Linked DNA regions of Paracoccus pantotrophus. The protein of the gene in region 3 interacts with the protein of the main gene of each other region in a pairwise test. Links are inferred from orthologs where the notes say so. Each region holds a gene or a part of one and is shown on either strand. Other genes may lie near its edges. The genes, in order: ftsZ, ftsA and ESD82_RS04695.

What was found.
Region 1: the proteins of ESD82_RS04695 (region 3) and ftsZ interact in binary tests that used the Escherichia coli proteins (3 or more experiments, as listed by UniProt). The link is inferred for Paracoccus pantotrophus from one-to-one orthologs.
Region 2: the proteins of ESD82_RS04695 (region 3) and ftsA interact in binary tests that used the Escherichia coli proteins (3 or more experiments, as listed by UniProt). The link is inferred for Paracoccus pantotrophus from one-to-one orthologs.

Annotation. Positions count from the first base shown.
Region 1 is NZ_CP044423.1:1,390,920-1,394,946, forward strand. The notes cover bases 1,078-4,027. They hold ftsZ (cell division protein FtsZ), read right to left. Parts: upstream 3,383-4,027; coding sequence 1,772-3,382; downstream 1,078-1,771. Other genes in these bases: lpxC (UDP-3-O-acyl-N-acetylglucosamine deacetylase), read right to left, coding at 1,078-1,536; ftsA (cell division protein FtsA), read right to left, coding at 3,603-4,027. In the rest of the region: ESD82_RS06710 (outer membrane protein assembly factor BamD), read right to left, coding at 1-469; more of lpxC, read right to left, coding at 598-1,077. UniProt on the Escherichia coli protein: Essential cell division protein that forms a contractile ring structure (Z ring) at the future cell division site. The regulation of the ring assembly controls the timing and the location of cell division.
Region 2 is NZ_CP044423.1:1,393,690-1,397,595, forward strand. What follows is about bases 1-2,829. They hold ftsA (cell division protein FtsA), read right to left. Parts: upstream 2,168-2,829; coding sequence 833-2,167; downstream 1-832. Other genes in these bases: ftsZ (cell division protein FtsZ), read right to left, coding at 1-612; ESD82_RS06730 (cell division protein FtsQ/DivIB), read right to left, coding at 2,190-2,829. Also shown: more of ESD82_RS06730, read right to left, coding at 2,830-3,224; ESD82_RS06735 (D-alanine--D-alanine ligase), read right to left, coding at 3,212-3,906. UniProt on the Escherichia coli protein: Essential cell division protein that assists in the assembly of the Z ring. May serve as the principal membrane anchor for the Z ring.
Region 3 is NZ_CP044423.1:975,078-979,057, reverse strand. Bases 585-3,487 are described here. They hold ESD82_RS04695 (rod shape-determining protein), read right to left. Parts: upstream 2,602-3,487; coding sequence 1,567-2,601; downstream 585-1,566. Other genes in these bases: ESD82_RS04690 (putative rhamnosyl transferase), read left to right, coding at 2,876-3,487; mreC (rod shape-determining protein MreC), read right to left, coding at 609-1,553; ESD82_RS04705 (rod shape-determining protein MreD), read right to left, coding at 585-616. Outside these bases: mrdA (penicillin-binding protein 2), read right to left, coding at 1-82; more of ESD82_RS04705, read right to left, coding at 86-584; more of ESD82_RS04690, read left to right, coding at 3,488-3,700; ESD82_RS04685 (2-isopropylmalate synthase), read right to left, coding at 3,726-3,980. UniProt on the Escherichia coli protein: Forms membrane-associated dynamic filaments that are essential for cell shape determination. Acts by regulating cell wall synthesis and cell elongation, and thus cell shape.

The DNA.
Region 1 (4,027 bases), 420 kb from region 3 along the record:
CATATTCGGTGTCGGGATATTGCTCGATCACCTCGCGCAGCGCCTGGAGCGCCTGGAAGGTCAGGCCCTGGTCGCGGCCGACCTCGTCGATCTGGTCGTAATAGCTGAGCGCCAGCAGGTATTTCGCATAGGCCGCGTCCTCGTCGCCCGGATAGGTGTCGATGAAGCGCTGCGCGGCGCCGCGCGCCTCTTCGTAGTCGCGGGCACGGTGATAGGCATAGGCCTGCATGATCAGCGCGCGCTTGGCCCATTCGGAATAGGGGTAAAGCCGCTCGACTTCGGAGAAATACTGCACCGCATCCTTGGGGCGGCGGGAATTCTCCAGCTCGTATTCGCCGCGCTTGTAGATCTGTTCGGCGGTGAAATTCTCGAATGATTCGGGCTTTTTCCCCGCACCGCCCGAACAGCCCGCCAGCAGGCCCAACGACAGCACAGCCGCGACCAAGGAACCCGATCTGATGCCTGTCATTCCATCCCGCCCGTCAGAAATTCACGTTCCCGCATGGGCAGAAGGCCCGCGCGGCCCGGCCGTCCTAGCACAGAAAATCGGGCTGCGCAAAATGCCAAAACGGCTAAACCGGCGCAGGGCCGCCACCTTCAGGCGACGGCCAACTGGCGGTTGCGAGGGGCGAGGCGCGCGGCCGAGGCGATCACCCCGGCGCCGGGCAGACGGCTTTCCATCGCCGGGGTCAGCGTGACCCATTCCCAGGCCTCCGGCTGGGCGAAAAGCGCGCGCAGCAGCTTGTTGGTCATGGCATGGCCGGCGCGGTGGCCGGTATAGCGCGCCAGGAGCGGCGCACCGGCCAGCGCCAGGTCGCCCACCGCGTCCAGCATCTTGTGACGCACGGCCTCGTCGCGGTGGCGCAACCCGCCCGGCGACAGCACCCGGTCGCCATCCACGACCACCGCGTTCAGATAGGTGCCGCCAAGCGCCAGCCCGTTCCGCTGCATCTGCACCACATCGGCCTGGCGGCAGAAGGTGCGGCTGTCCATCAGCTCGTGCACGAAGCTGCCATTTGCCATGTCGAGGTGCTTTTCCTGGCGGCCGATCGCCGCGTCGACGAAGTCGATGTCGAAATGGATCTCCAGGTGGTCGGCGGGCGAGAGGCGGGCGAAAGCCTCGCCCTGCCGCACCTCGACCTCGCGCAGCACGCGGATCGCGCGCAGCGGCGCCGCCTGCCGGCGCAGGCCGGCTTCCAGGATGCCCTGCACGAAAGGCGCCGAGGAACCGTCGAGAATCGGCACTTCCGGCCCGTTCACCTCGACCACGGCATTGTTGATGCCGGTGCCCGACAGCGCGGCCATCACATGCTCGACCGTCGAGACGGTGGCGCCGCGGCCGTTGTCCAGCAGGGTGCAAAGCTGCGAGGGGGTGACATGGTCCCAGCGCGCCGGGATCCGGGCGCCCCCCAGGTCGGTGCGCACGAAGACGATGCCGTGATCCGCCGGCGCCGGCAGGATCGTCAGCCGCACGGCCGCACCCGAATGCAGTCCGACGCCGCGGAACTGGGCTTTCTGAGCGATGGTGGTCTGCATGGTCTTGCCTGCCGATTCTTGTGAACTGAGCGTGCCACGGCAAGAAATCCGCGGCGCAAGGATCAGTTAGGCATCCCCCGCCGATTGCTCAAATAACCTTTTGTAACGGGGTGAAACAATCGGCCGCGGCTTGCGCCCCGCCCCCCACCTGCATCGGTAACGCCATGATCAAAAATGAAAAAAGGACCGCCGAAGCGGTCCTTCACGAAGTCGTCGCCGGAAATTTGTGATCGGCTCAATTCGCCTGGCGGCGCAGGAAAGCCGGGATTTCGACATTGTCGCCGGCCCGGTCGGGGCTGGCCAGATCGTCGAAACCGGCGTCGAAACCGCCGCGGTTGCGGGCCGCGACGCGCTCGTTCACGCGTTCGGCGATGGTCGAGGGCGCGGGCTTGTCCGCCTGCTCGCCATGGCCCGAGATGCGTTCCAGCATCCGGCTGAGCCCGCCCATGCGGCCCTGGGCGCGGCCCTGCTCGGCCGGCTGCTGCTGGGCGGCGCGATTCTGGGCCGCGGCCTGGCGCTCGGGCGCCTTCTGCACGGCAGCGGCCAGGCGCTGCATCACCGCATCCGACGGCGTGCCGGCCGGGGCCTGCGGGCGGGTGGGCGCGACGAAGCCGCCCGCATCGCCGTTCAGCGCGTCGCTGGGCGCGGCGGGCTGGCGCAGGTCCGGCTGATAGGCCGGACGCGGCATGTCGTCCTCGTCATAGCGTGCCGCCGGAGCCGAGGGCTGGACGCGCGCCGCCGGGGCGGGCTCGACCAGGGGCGCGGCGCGGCGCGGCGGAACCGGCAGCTCTTCCTCGACGGGCTTTTGCGCGACGGGCGGGTGCTGGGTCAGCGGCTCCTTCATGCCGCGGCGCGGCACGGGCAGCTCGGCCGCCGAGGCGTCGATGCCGGTGGCCACCACCGAGACGCGGATCGAGCCTTCCATCGACGGGTCCAGCGTCGAGCCGACGATGATGTTGGCGTCGGGATCAACCTTCTCGCGGATCTTCTCGGCCGCCTCGTCCATCTCGAACAGCGTCAGGTCATAGCCGCCGGTGATGTTGATCAAGACGCCCTTGGCGCCGTTCAGGCTGATCTCGTCCAGCAGCGGGTTGGCGATGGCCTTCTCGGCGGCCTGCACGGCGCGGTTCTCGCCCGAGGCCTCGCCGGTGCCCATCATCGCCTTGCCCATCTCGTCCATCACGGCGCGCACGTCGGCGAAGTCGAGGTTGATCAGGCCCGGGCGCACCATCAGGTCGGTCACGCCCTTGACGCCCTGGTAGAGCACGTCGTCGGCCATGGCGAAGGCTTCAGTGAAGGTGGTCTTTTCGTTGGCCAGCCGGAACAGGTTCTGGTTGGGGATAATGATCAGCGTGTCCACGACCTTCTGGAGCTGCTCGACGCCCTCCTCGGCCTGACGCATTCGCTTGGTGCCCTCGAACTGGAAGGGCTTGGTCACGACGCCGACGGTCAGGATGCCCATCTCGCGCGCGGCCTGGGCGATGATCGGGGCGGCGCCGGTGCCGGTGCCGCCGCCCATGCCGGCGGTGATGAAGCACATATGCGCGCCCATCAGGTGATCGACGATGTCCTCGATCGTCTCCTCGGCGGCCTTGGCACCGATCGAGGGCTTGGCGCCAGCGCCCAGCCCCTCGGTCACTTTCGGGCCGATCTGGATGCGGCTTTCGGCCTTGGAGGATTGCAGCGCCTGGGCGTCGGTATTCGCCACGACGAACTCGACCCCCTCCAGCTGCTTGTCGATCATGTTGTTGACCGCATTGCCACCCGCGCCACCGACGCCGAAGACGGTAATGCGCGGCTTCAGTTCCTGGTCATCATTCAGCATCAGGTGAATCTGCCGTTCCATCTCTCGCCTGCCTTCATCTGTTGCGCCGGACATAAGCGCAGTCCGGTCGAATCCCCGTATACCAGCCAGCCTAGCCAGATTCGCGCCGAGCGTCACCCGAAAAACACAGTTCGCACACCAAATATCGCGGTGGACGCTGGTGTTTTCGGCGGCATCTTGCCCATTCTGCTGCATGTGGTGGAGGCGCCCGCCCACACCACCGCATCCGGGTTCCGCGCCCCTACCAGTTGTTGCGGAACCAGCGATAGGCCCGGCGCAGGCTGCGCGCCGGATAGTGCTCGGCGGGCATGTCGAAATCCCACCATTCGTCCTGCGGATGCGCCGTCAGCAGCGCCAGTCCGATGGCCGAGGAAAAGCCCGGCGCGGTCGCGTTATGCGGCAGGCCCTGGATGCGCAGCGGCCGGCCGATGCGCACGTTCTGCCCCAGCATGCGCGCGGCCAGCGCATCGAGCCCCGGAATCTGGCTGCCGCCGCCGGTCAGCACGATCTGGCGCGAGGGCATGCAGTCGAAGCCGGCCGCGTCCAGGATCTCGCCCACCTTTTCCAGGATCTCCTCGACCCGCGGGCGCATGATGCCGATCAGGTCGGCGCGGCTGACGCTGCGGCGGTCGGTGTCCCAGTCGCCGGTCTCGCCGCCCAGTTCGA
Region 2 (3,906 bases), 420 kb from region 3 along the record:
GTCGGTCACGCCCTTGACGCCCTGGTAGAGCACGTCGTCGGCCATGGCGAAGGCTTCAGTGAAGGTGGTCTTTTCGTTGGCCAGCCGGAACAGGTTCTGGTTGGGGATAATGATCAGCGTGTCCACGACCTTCTGGAGCTGCTCGACGCCCTCCTCGGCCTGACGCATTCGCTTGGTGCCCTCGAACTGGAAGGGCTTGGTCACGACGCCGACGGTCAGGATGCCCATCTCGCGCGCGGCCTGGGCGATGATCGGGGCGGCGCCGGTGCCGGTGCCGCCGCCCATGCCGGCGGTGATGAAGCACATATGCGCGCCCATCAGGTGATCGACGATGTCCTCGATCGTCTCCTCGGCGGCCTTGGCACCGATCGAGGGCTTGGCGCCAGCGCCCAGCCCCTCGGTCACTTTCGGGCCGATCTGGATGCGGCTTTCGGCCTTGGAGGATTGCAGCGCCTGGGCGTCGGTATTCGCCACGACGAACTCGACCCCCTCCAGCTGCTTGTCGATCATGTTGTTGACCGCATTGCCACCCGCGCCACCGACGCCGAAGACGGTAATGCGCGGCTTCAGTTCCTGGTCATCATTCAGCATCAGGTGAATCTGCCGTTCCATCTCTCGCCTGCCTTCATCTGTTGCGCCGGACATAAGCGCAGTCCGGTCGAATCCCCGTATACCAGCCAGCCTAGCCAGATTCGCGCCGAGCGTCACCCGAAAAACACAGTTCGCACACCAAATATCGCGGTGGACGCTGGTGTTTTCGGCGGCATCTTGCCCATTCTGCTGCATGTGGTGGAGGCGCCCGCCCACACCACCGCATCCGGGTTCCGCGCCCCTACCAGTTGTTGCGGAACCAGCGATAGGCCCGGCGCAGGCTGCGCGCCGGATAGTGCTCGGCGGGCATGTCGAAATCCCACCATTCGTCCTGCGGATGCGCCGTCAGCAGCGCCAGTCCGATGGCCGAGGAAAAGCCCGGCGCGGTCGCGTTATGCGGCAGGCCCTGGATGCGCAGCGGCCGGCCGATGCGCACGTTCTGCCCCAGCATGCGCGCGGCCAGCGCATCGAGCCCCGGAATCTGGCTGCCGCCGCCGGTCAGCACGATCTGGCGCGAGGGCATGCAGTCGAAGCCGGCCGCGTCCAGGATCTCGCCCACCTTTTCCAGGATCTCCTCGACCCGCGGGCGCATGATGCCGATCAGGTCGGCGCGGCTGACGCTGCGGCGGTCGGTGTCCCAGTCGCCGGTCTCGCCGCCCAGTTCGATCATCTCGCGGTCGTCGCGGCCGGTGGCCTCCAGCCCGCCATGCAGGGTCTTGAGCCGCTCGGCCACGGCATGGCTGACGCGCAGCCCCTTGGCGATGTCCTGGGTGATCAGCTCGCCGCCGAAGCGGACGGCATCGGCAAAGATCATGTGCTTCTTGATGAAGACCGAAACCCCGGTGGTGCCGCCGCCCAGGTCGATGCAGGCGGCGCCCAGCTCCTGTTCGTCCTCGACCAGCGCGGCAAGGCCCGAGGCGTATGAGGCCGAGGCCACGCCCGCCAGTTCCATGTCGCAGCGCCGGATGCAATGCACCAGGTTGCTGGCCGCATCGCCGTCGATGGTCAGCACATGCATGTCGCAGGCCAGCCGGCTGCCCGACTGGTCGCGCGGGTCCGACAGACCCGAGCGGCCGTCCAGCGCAAAGTTCACCGGCTGGGCGTGCAGCACCTCGCGCCCGCGGCCGAAATCGGGCACCTCGCAGGCGGCCAGGACGCGGGCCACGTCGCCCTCGCCGACCTTGCCGGCGGGCAGCACGATCTCGCCGGCCAGGCCATAGCTGGCCGGGCGCGCGCCCGAGATGCAGGCGATGACGTGATCGACGCGCACCCCCGCGACCTTCTGCGCCGACTGGATCACGGTGCGGATGGCGCGCTCGGTCTCGGCCATGGTCTCGATCTCGCCGTAGCGCATCCCGCGCGCGCGGGTGGTGGCGGTGCCGATGACGCGGAAATTCGACTGGCCGGCCATGGGGCCGACGCCGTCGGTCTCGCGGAACTGGCTCGGGCCGTCGAATTGCAGCACCAGGCAGGCGATCTTCGAGGTTCCGATGTCCAGAACCGCGATGACGCCGCGCTGCATGGCCTGGCGGCGCATGTTCCGCATTGCCCGCTGGCCCTGATACAGATCCTTCATCTCACCTGCCTCCTTTGCGCTGTCAGCCGCTTTTCCGCGCGGTCTTTGCCGCCTTGCCCGCCGTCGCCCCCGCCGCGGCGTCGGGCGGCAGCGGCAATCCGTCCGCGCCCAGTTCCGGCTGGCCGCGGGCGCGGCGGATGGCGTTCTGCGCCTCCAGCCCCAGCCGCACCACGGGCCGCGCCTCCTGCCGCAGGTCGACGACCGAAAGGTCGCGGTCCAGCATGTGCAGCGCGCGGTCCAGCGCGATGGCGCGCTCCAGCGCCTGCAGCGCCTTGTCCTCGGGCAGCTTGATACGCTGGCCGCGGTCCAGCACCACGTCCCAGCGCCGCTCGCCCATGCGCTCCAACCCGCGCAGCCGCGGCAGGATCGGCCCGGCGGCATCGATCAGCGCCAGCGCCTCGGCCGCGGCGCGGTCGGCGCCCTCGCCGGCGACGATGGGCAGGTCGCCCCGCACCTCGCGCCCCGTGACCGAGGCGACGCGGTGCCCGGTCTTGTCCAGCAGCTCGATGCCGCGGGCATGGCGCCACAGCAGGGCCGGCACCCGTTCGGTCACGACGGCCGACAGCACCCCCCCCGGCTTGATGCGCAGGTCCACCGCCTCGACGGCATCCAGCTTCAGCACCCGCTCGCGCAGCTTTTCCAGGTCGATGTCAAAGCTCGAGGCCGGCAGGTCCACCGGCAGCATGGCGCGCAGCCCCTTGTCCACCGCGGGCGAGGCGCCCTCGATGGTCATCATCCTGACCATGAATTCGTCGCGGTGCTGGATGCGGTCCACGATGGCGTCGATGCCGCCGGTCAGGTTGGCGCGGCGCGTGTCGTCCGACAGCCAGATCCCCGCCACCAGCGCCGCCAGAAAGGCGGGCAGGCCGACATGCACCAGCCGCCGCACCAGCGGCCGCAGCATCATCCGGTTCAGCCGGTAGGCCAGGCGCGAGGGCGCGGGATCCTTGCGCGGCGTGCGCGGCGCCACCGGGGCGGGACGCGCGGGTGCGGGACGCACCGGCGCCGGCCGCCCGCCCGGCCCCTGGCCGCGGTGAAAGGGGTTCAGGCCCTGCATAGCGCCTCCTCGACGATCCAGCGGCAAAGCGCGGGAAAGTCCATGCCGGCATGGGCCGCCTGCTCGGGGGCAAGCGAGGTGGGGGTCATGCCGGGCTGGGTGTTCACCTCGAGGATAATCAGCCCGCCCAGCCCGCGGCTTTCGTCCCAGCGGAAATCGGTGCGGGTCAGCCCGCGGCAGCCCAGCGCCCGATGCGCCCGCACGGCCTGGTCGCGGCAGGCGGCGGCGATTTCCGGCGGGATCTCGGCGGGGATGACATGGCGCGAGCCGCCGGGCTTGTATTTGGCGTCGTAGTCGTACCAGCCCTCAGTCACGATCTCGGTCACGCCAAGCGCGCGGTCGCCCAGCACGGCCACGGTCAGCTCGCGCCCCGGCGCATAGGTCTCCACCATGACCCGCGCGGGCATCCGGTCGGAAAGCTGCGGCGGGCCGTTGGCGGCCTCGTGCACGATATAGACCCCGACCGAGGAGCCCTCGTCGTTCGGCTTGACCACATAGGGCGGCGCCATGACGTGACGGGCGCGCACCTCGGCGGCATCGGCGATCAGGCTGTCCAGCACCGGCAGGCCGGCAAGGCGCAGGATCTCCTTGGCGCGGGACTTGTCCATGGCCAGCGCCGAGGCCAGCACGCCGGAATGGGTATAGCGCCAGCCCAGCCATTCCAGCAGGCCCTGCACGCAGC
Region 3 (3,980 bases):
CCGCCTGGATCGTCCCCAGCATCAGCACCCGGCGGGTGATGAGCCGGCTGCTTTCGGCGATTTCGCGTTCCGATTTGCGCATGGCTCAGCGATGCCTCGTGTCTCGTTCGGCGCGGCCGCGCGGCAGGCCAAGCGCCCAGCCGGCAAGGCCCGCGACCAGCGGATAGGCGGCGATCGTGGCGATGAATTGCAAGATCACCTGCCCGAACGGGGGAAGGGGCAGGAAAAATACCGCCAGCAATACGCGGTTTGCCACCATCATCAGCGCCAGGAGCGTCGCCACCCGCAGCCATTCAACCATGAAAGGCAGTTCGCGCCAATGCGGCTCGCGCTTTCTTGCGGCCTCGGTGACGATGACGGCCAGGGCGGCGCCCAGGCCGATGGGGCGCATCAGCAGGATGTCCTCGATCAGGAACAGCGCGGCGATGGTCGCGACCGGCACCTGTTCGGGACGGCGCAGCACCCAGACCAGCACCAGGCACAGCGCCAGGTCCGGCCCCGGCCAACCGATGCGGCCCGGCGCCAGCGGCAGAAGCCGCCAGAACAGGATCGCCAGGAACAGCGCCACGAACAGCGCCTGCCCCAGGAACCGGCGGCGGCGGGCGGGATCAATCATCCCCGGCCCCGGCTGCGGCCTCGGAATTCTCGCCGGCCGCCTGCATGTCGGCCAAGGGCGGCAGGGGCGGGCCGATGAAATCCGCCGGCGGCGGTGGGATCAGCAGCCCGGTATCGGAAAGCTGCTCGGCCGGGTGGCTGCGCAGCACGCGCAGGAATTCCAGCCGGCCATAATCGGCGGCCAACCGCACCCGCAGCCGGCCGTCGCTGGCCAACGCCACCTGGCCGACCGGCAGGCCCGGCGGGAACACCCCCCCGTCGCCCGAGCTGATCACCCGGTCGCCGGGGCGCAGGTTTTCCGGGCTTTCGATGAAGTCCAGCGCCGGCAGGGCGGTGTTGTCCCCGGTCAGCAGCGCATGCTGGCCCGAGGGCAGGATCGTCACCGGGATGCGGCTGGAGGGATCGGTCAGCAGCATGACCCGGCTGGTGGTCTGCCCCACGCCCGAGATGCGCCCCACGAGCCCCAGCCCGTCCATCGTCGCCCAGCCGTCCAGGATGCCGTCGCGCGCGCCGACGTTCAGCAGCACCGACTGGCGAAAGGCCGTGCCGCTGTCGGTCAGCACCACGCCCGAGACCGAGGTCAGCGCGGGGTCGATCCTGACATTGTTCTGCGCCAGAAGCTTGGCGTTTTCCTGTTCCAGCTGCACGGCCGCCTCTTTCCAGGCCGCCATCTTCTGCAGCTCGCGCCGCAATTCCTGGTTCTGCTCGTAGAGCCGGGCATAGGACTGGAAACCCGAGACCATGCGCGACAGCTTCGTCACCGGCGCCATCACCCAGTCGAAACTGGGCACGAAACGGTCGATGAAGGCGGCGCGCATGCGCTCGGCGCGCGGGCTGTCGATCTGCCAGAACAGGAACACCGCCAGCAGCACCAGCACCAGCAGCGAAACCAGGATGCGGCGGACCGGAGCCGCGTAATCAGGGCCCTTGCGCGCCATGGGCCAAACCCGCTCAGCTGTCGTAATCGATCACGTGGCGCAGTTGCTTTTCGAATTCAAGGGCCTTGCCGGTGCCCAGGGCCACGCAGCTCATCGGCTGGTCGGCCAGGCTGATCATCAGCCCGGTCTGCTCGCGCAGCGCCAGGTCCAGCTCGCCCAGCATGGCGCCGCCGCCGGTCAGCATGACGCCGCGGTCCACGATGTCGGCGGCGAGGTCGGGCGGCGTCGCCTCCAGCGCCACCATCACCGATTCGCAGATCTGCTGCACCGGCTCGGCCAGGGCCTCGGCGACCATGGCCTGGGTGATCTCCATCTCTTTCGGGATGCCGTTCAAGAGGTCGCGGCCGCGCACCATGATCGCGGCGCCGCGCCCGTCGTCGGGCATGCGGGCGGTGCCGATCTGGGTCTTGATGCGCTCGGCCGTCGATTCGCCGATCAGCAGGTTGTGGCTGCGGCGCAGGTAGTTGATCAGCGCGTCATCCATCCGGTCGCCGCCGATGCGGACCGAGCGGGCATAGACCACGTCGCCCAGCGACAGCACCGCAACCTCGGTGGTGCCGCCGCCGATGTCGACGACCATGCTGCCGGTCGGCTCGGTGATCGGCATGCCGGCGCCGATGGCGGCCGCGATCGGCTCGGCGATCAGCCCGGCGCGGCGCGCGCCGGCCGAAAGCACCGACTGGCGGATGGCGCGCTTCTCGACCGGGGTGGCGCCATGCGGCACGCAGATGATGACCTTGGGCTTCGAGAAGGTGGTGCGCTTGAACACCTTCTTGATGAAATGCTTGATCATTTCCTCGGCGCTGTCGAAATCGGCGATGACCCCCTCGCGCATCGGCCGGATCGCCTCGATGCTGCCCGGCGTGCGGCCCAGCATCAGCTTGGCGTCCTCGCCCACCGCCAGCACCTGTTTCTTGCCGTCCTTGACGTGATAGGCGACGACCGAGGGCTCGTTCAGGATGACGCCCTTGCCCTTGACGTAGATCAGCGTGTTCGCGGTCCCCAGGTCGATCGCGATATCGGTGGAAAACAACCCGCCAAAGGCCATGTGAACTACCCCTTCCGCCGTCCCTGCCAAGACGGCATTCCTGCCGCCCTTTTTGCGCGCGGCCATTGCCCGATTGCCCCGACGAGTCGCCCCGTCGAAGGTGCTGGACATATAGGCCGAGCCTTGGCGCGGGGAAACCGGAAAATGATGCCCCGCCGGGCCGCGCCCCTGTTTCGCGCAAGGCGCGGCGCGCGCGCTTGACCGGCCGGCACGGGCTGCTAGGCTGCCGCCGGTTTTGGTGACGAGGAAAGGGCAGGGTTTGCAGGACGTTATCGTGGGGATCTGCCGTTTTTCCTTCCTGGGCCGCTGCGACTGGGCCGGGACCGCGGGGCAGGGGGCCGGTGCGCCCGAGCGTCTGGCGCAGCGCGGCGCCATGCTTTACGCGCCCGAGCGGCTGGAGCGCCGCTTTGCCGCCTTCCAGGCGCTGTGCCTGCCCTCGATCAAGGCCCAGACCGACGCGGATTTCCGCTTCTGGCTGCTGACCTCGCCCGATATGCCGCGTCCCTGGCTGGACCGGCTGCGCGATCTGTGCGCCGGCGTGCCGCAGATCCGGCTGATCGTCTCGGACAGGCGCGAGACGGTGAACGCGTTGCGCGAGCCCCTGCGCGAGGCGGCCGAGGCGGCGGGCCGGCCGGTGATCCAGTTCCGGGTCGATGACGACGACGCCTTCAGCCGCCATCACGTCGCCCGCATCCGCCGCCATGCCCGGCGCTTCGCCGACCTGCCGGCCTTTGCCATCAGCTACCCGCAGGGTCTGGTCATGGGCAGCTACGAGGGCGAGCCGATCAGCTACTGGCGCGCGCACCAGCCCTTCCTGGGCGCGGGGGCGGCGGTGCGCATGCGCGGGCCGGGGCGCTGCATCTATGCCTATAACCACTTCCAGCTGCCCAGGTATTTCCCGGCCTTCACCGACGTGGACGGCCTGGGCTATGTGCAGACCCGCTGGGACGAAGGCGATTCCGTCGCCACCATCGTTGCCAGGTTCCCGAAATGGTTCCAGCAACTCGACCCGGCCGAGTTCCAGCGCGAACTGGCCGAGGACTTTCCCTTTCTGCAAGGCGTCGACCTGGGCTTCGTGGAACGCAAGGGGGCGGCCTGACCGCCCCCGTCACTTCCCGCGGCGGTCAGTGCGAATACATGCTGACCTGCTTGGCATCGGCGCCTTCGCCGACCATGTCGCGGCGCACCTTCAACCGGTTCAGCGCCCCCACATAGGCCTTGACGCTGGCCAGGATGGTGTCGGTATCCGAGGCCTGGCCGGTGGCGATGCGGCCTTCCTCCTCCATGCGCACGCTGACGGTGGCCTGGGCATCGGTGCCCTCGGTCACGGCATGGACCTGGTAGAGCTGCAGCCGCGCCTTATGCGGCCAGATCGCCTT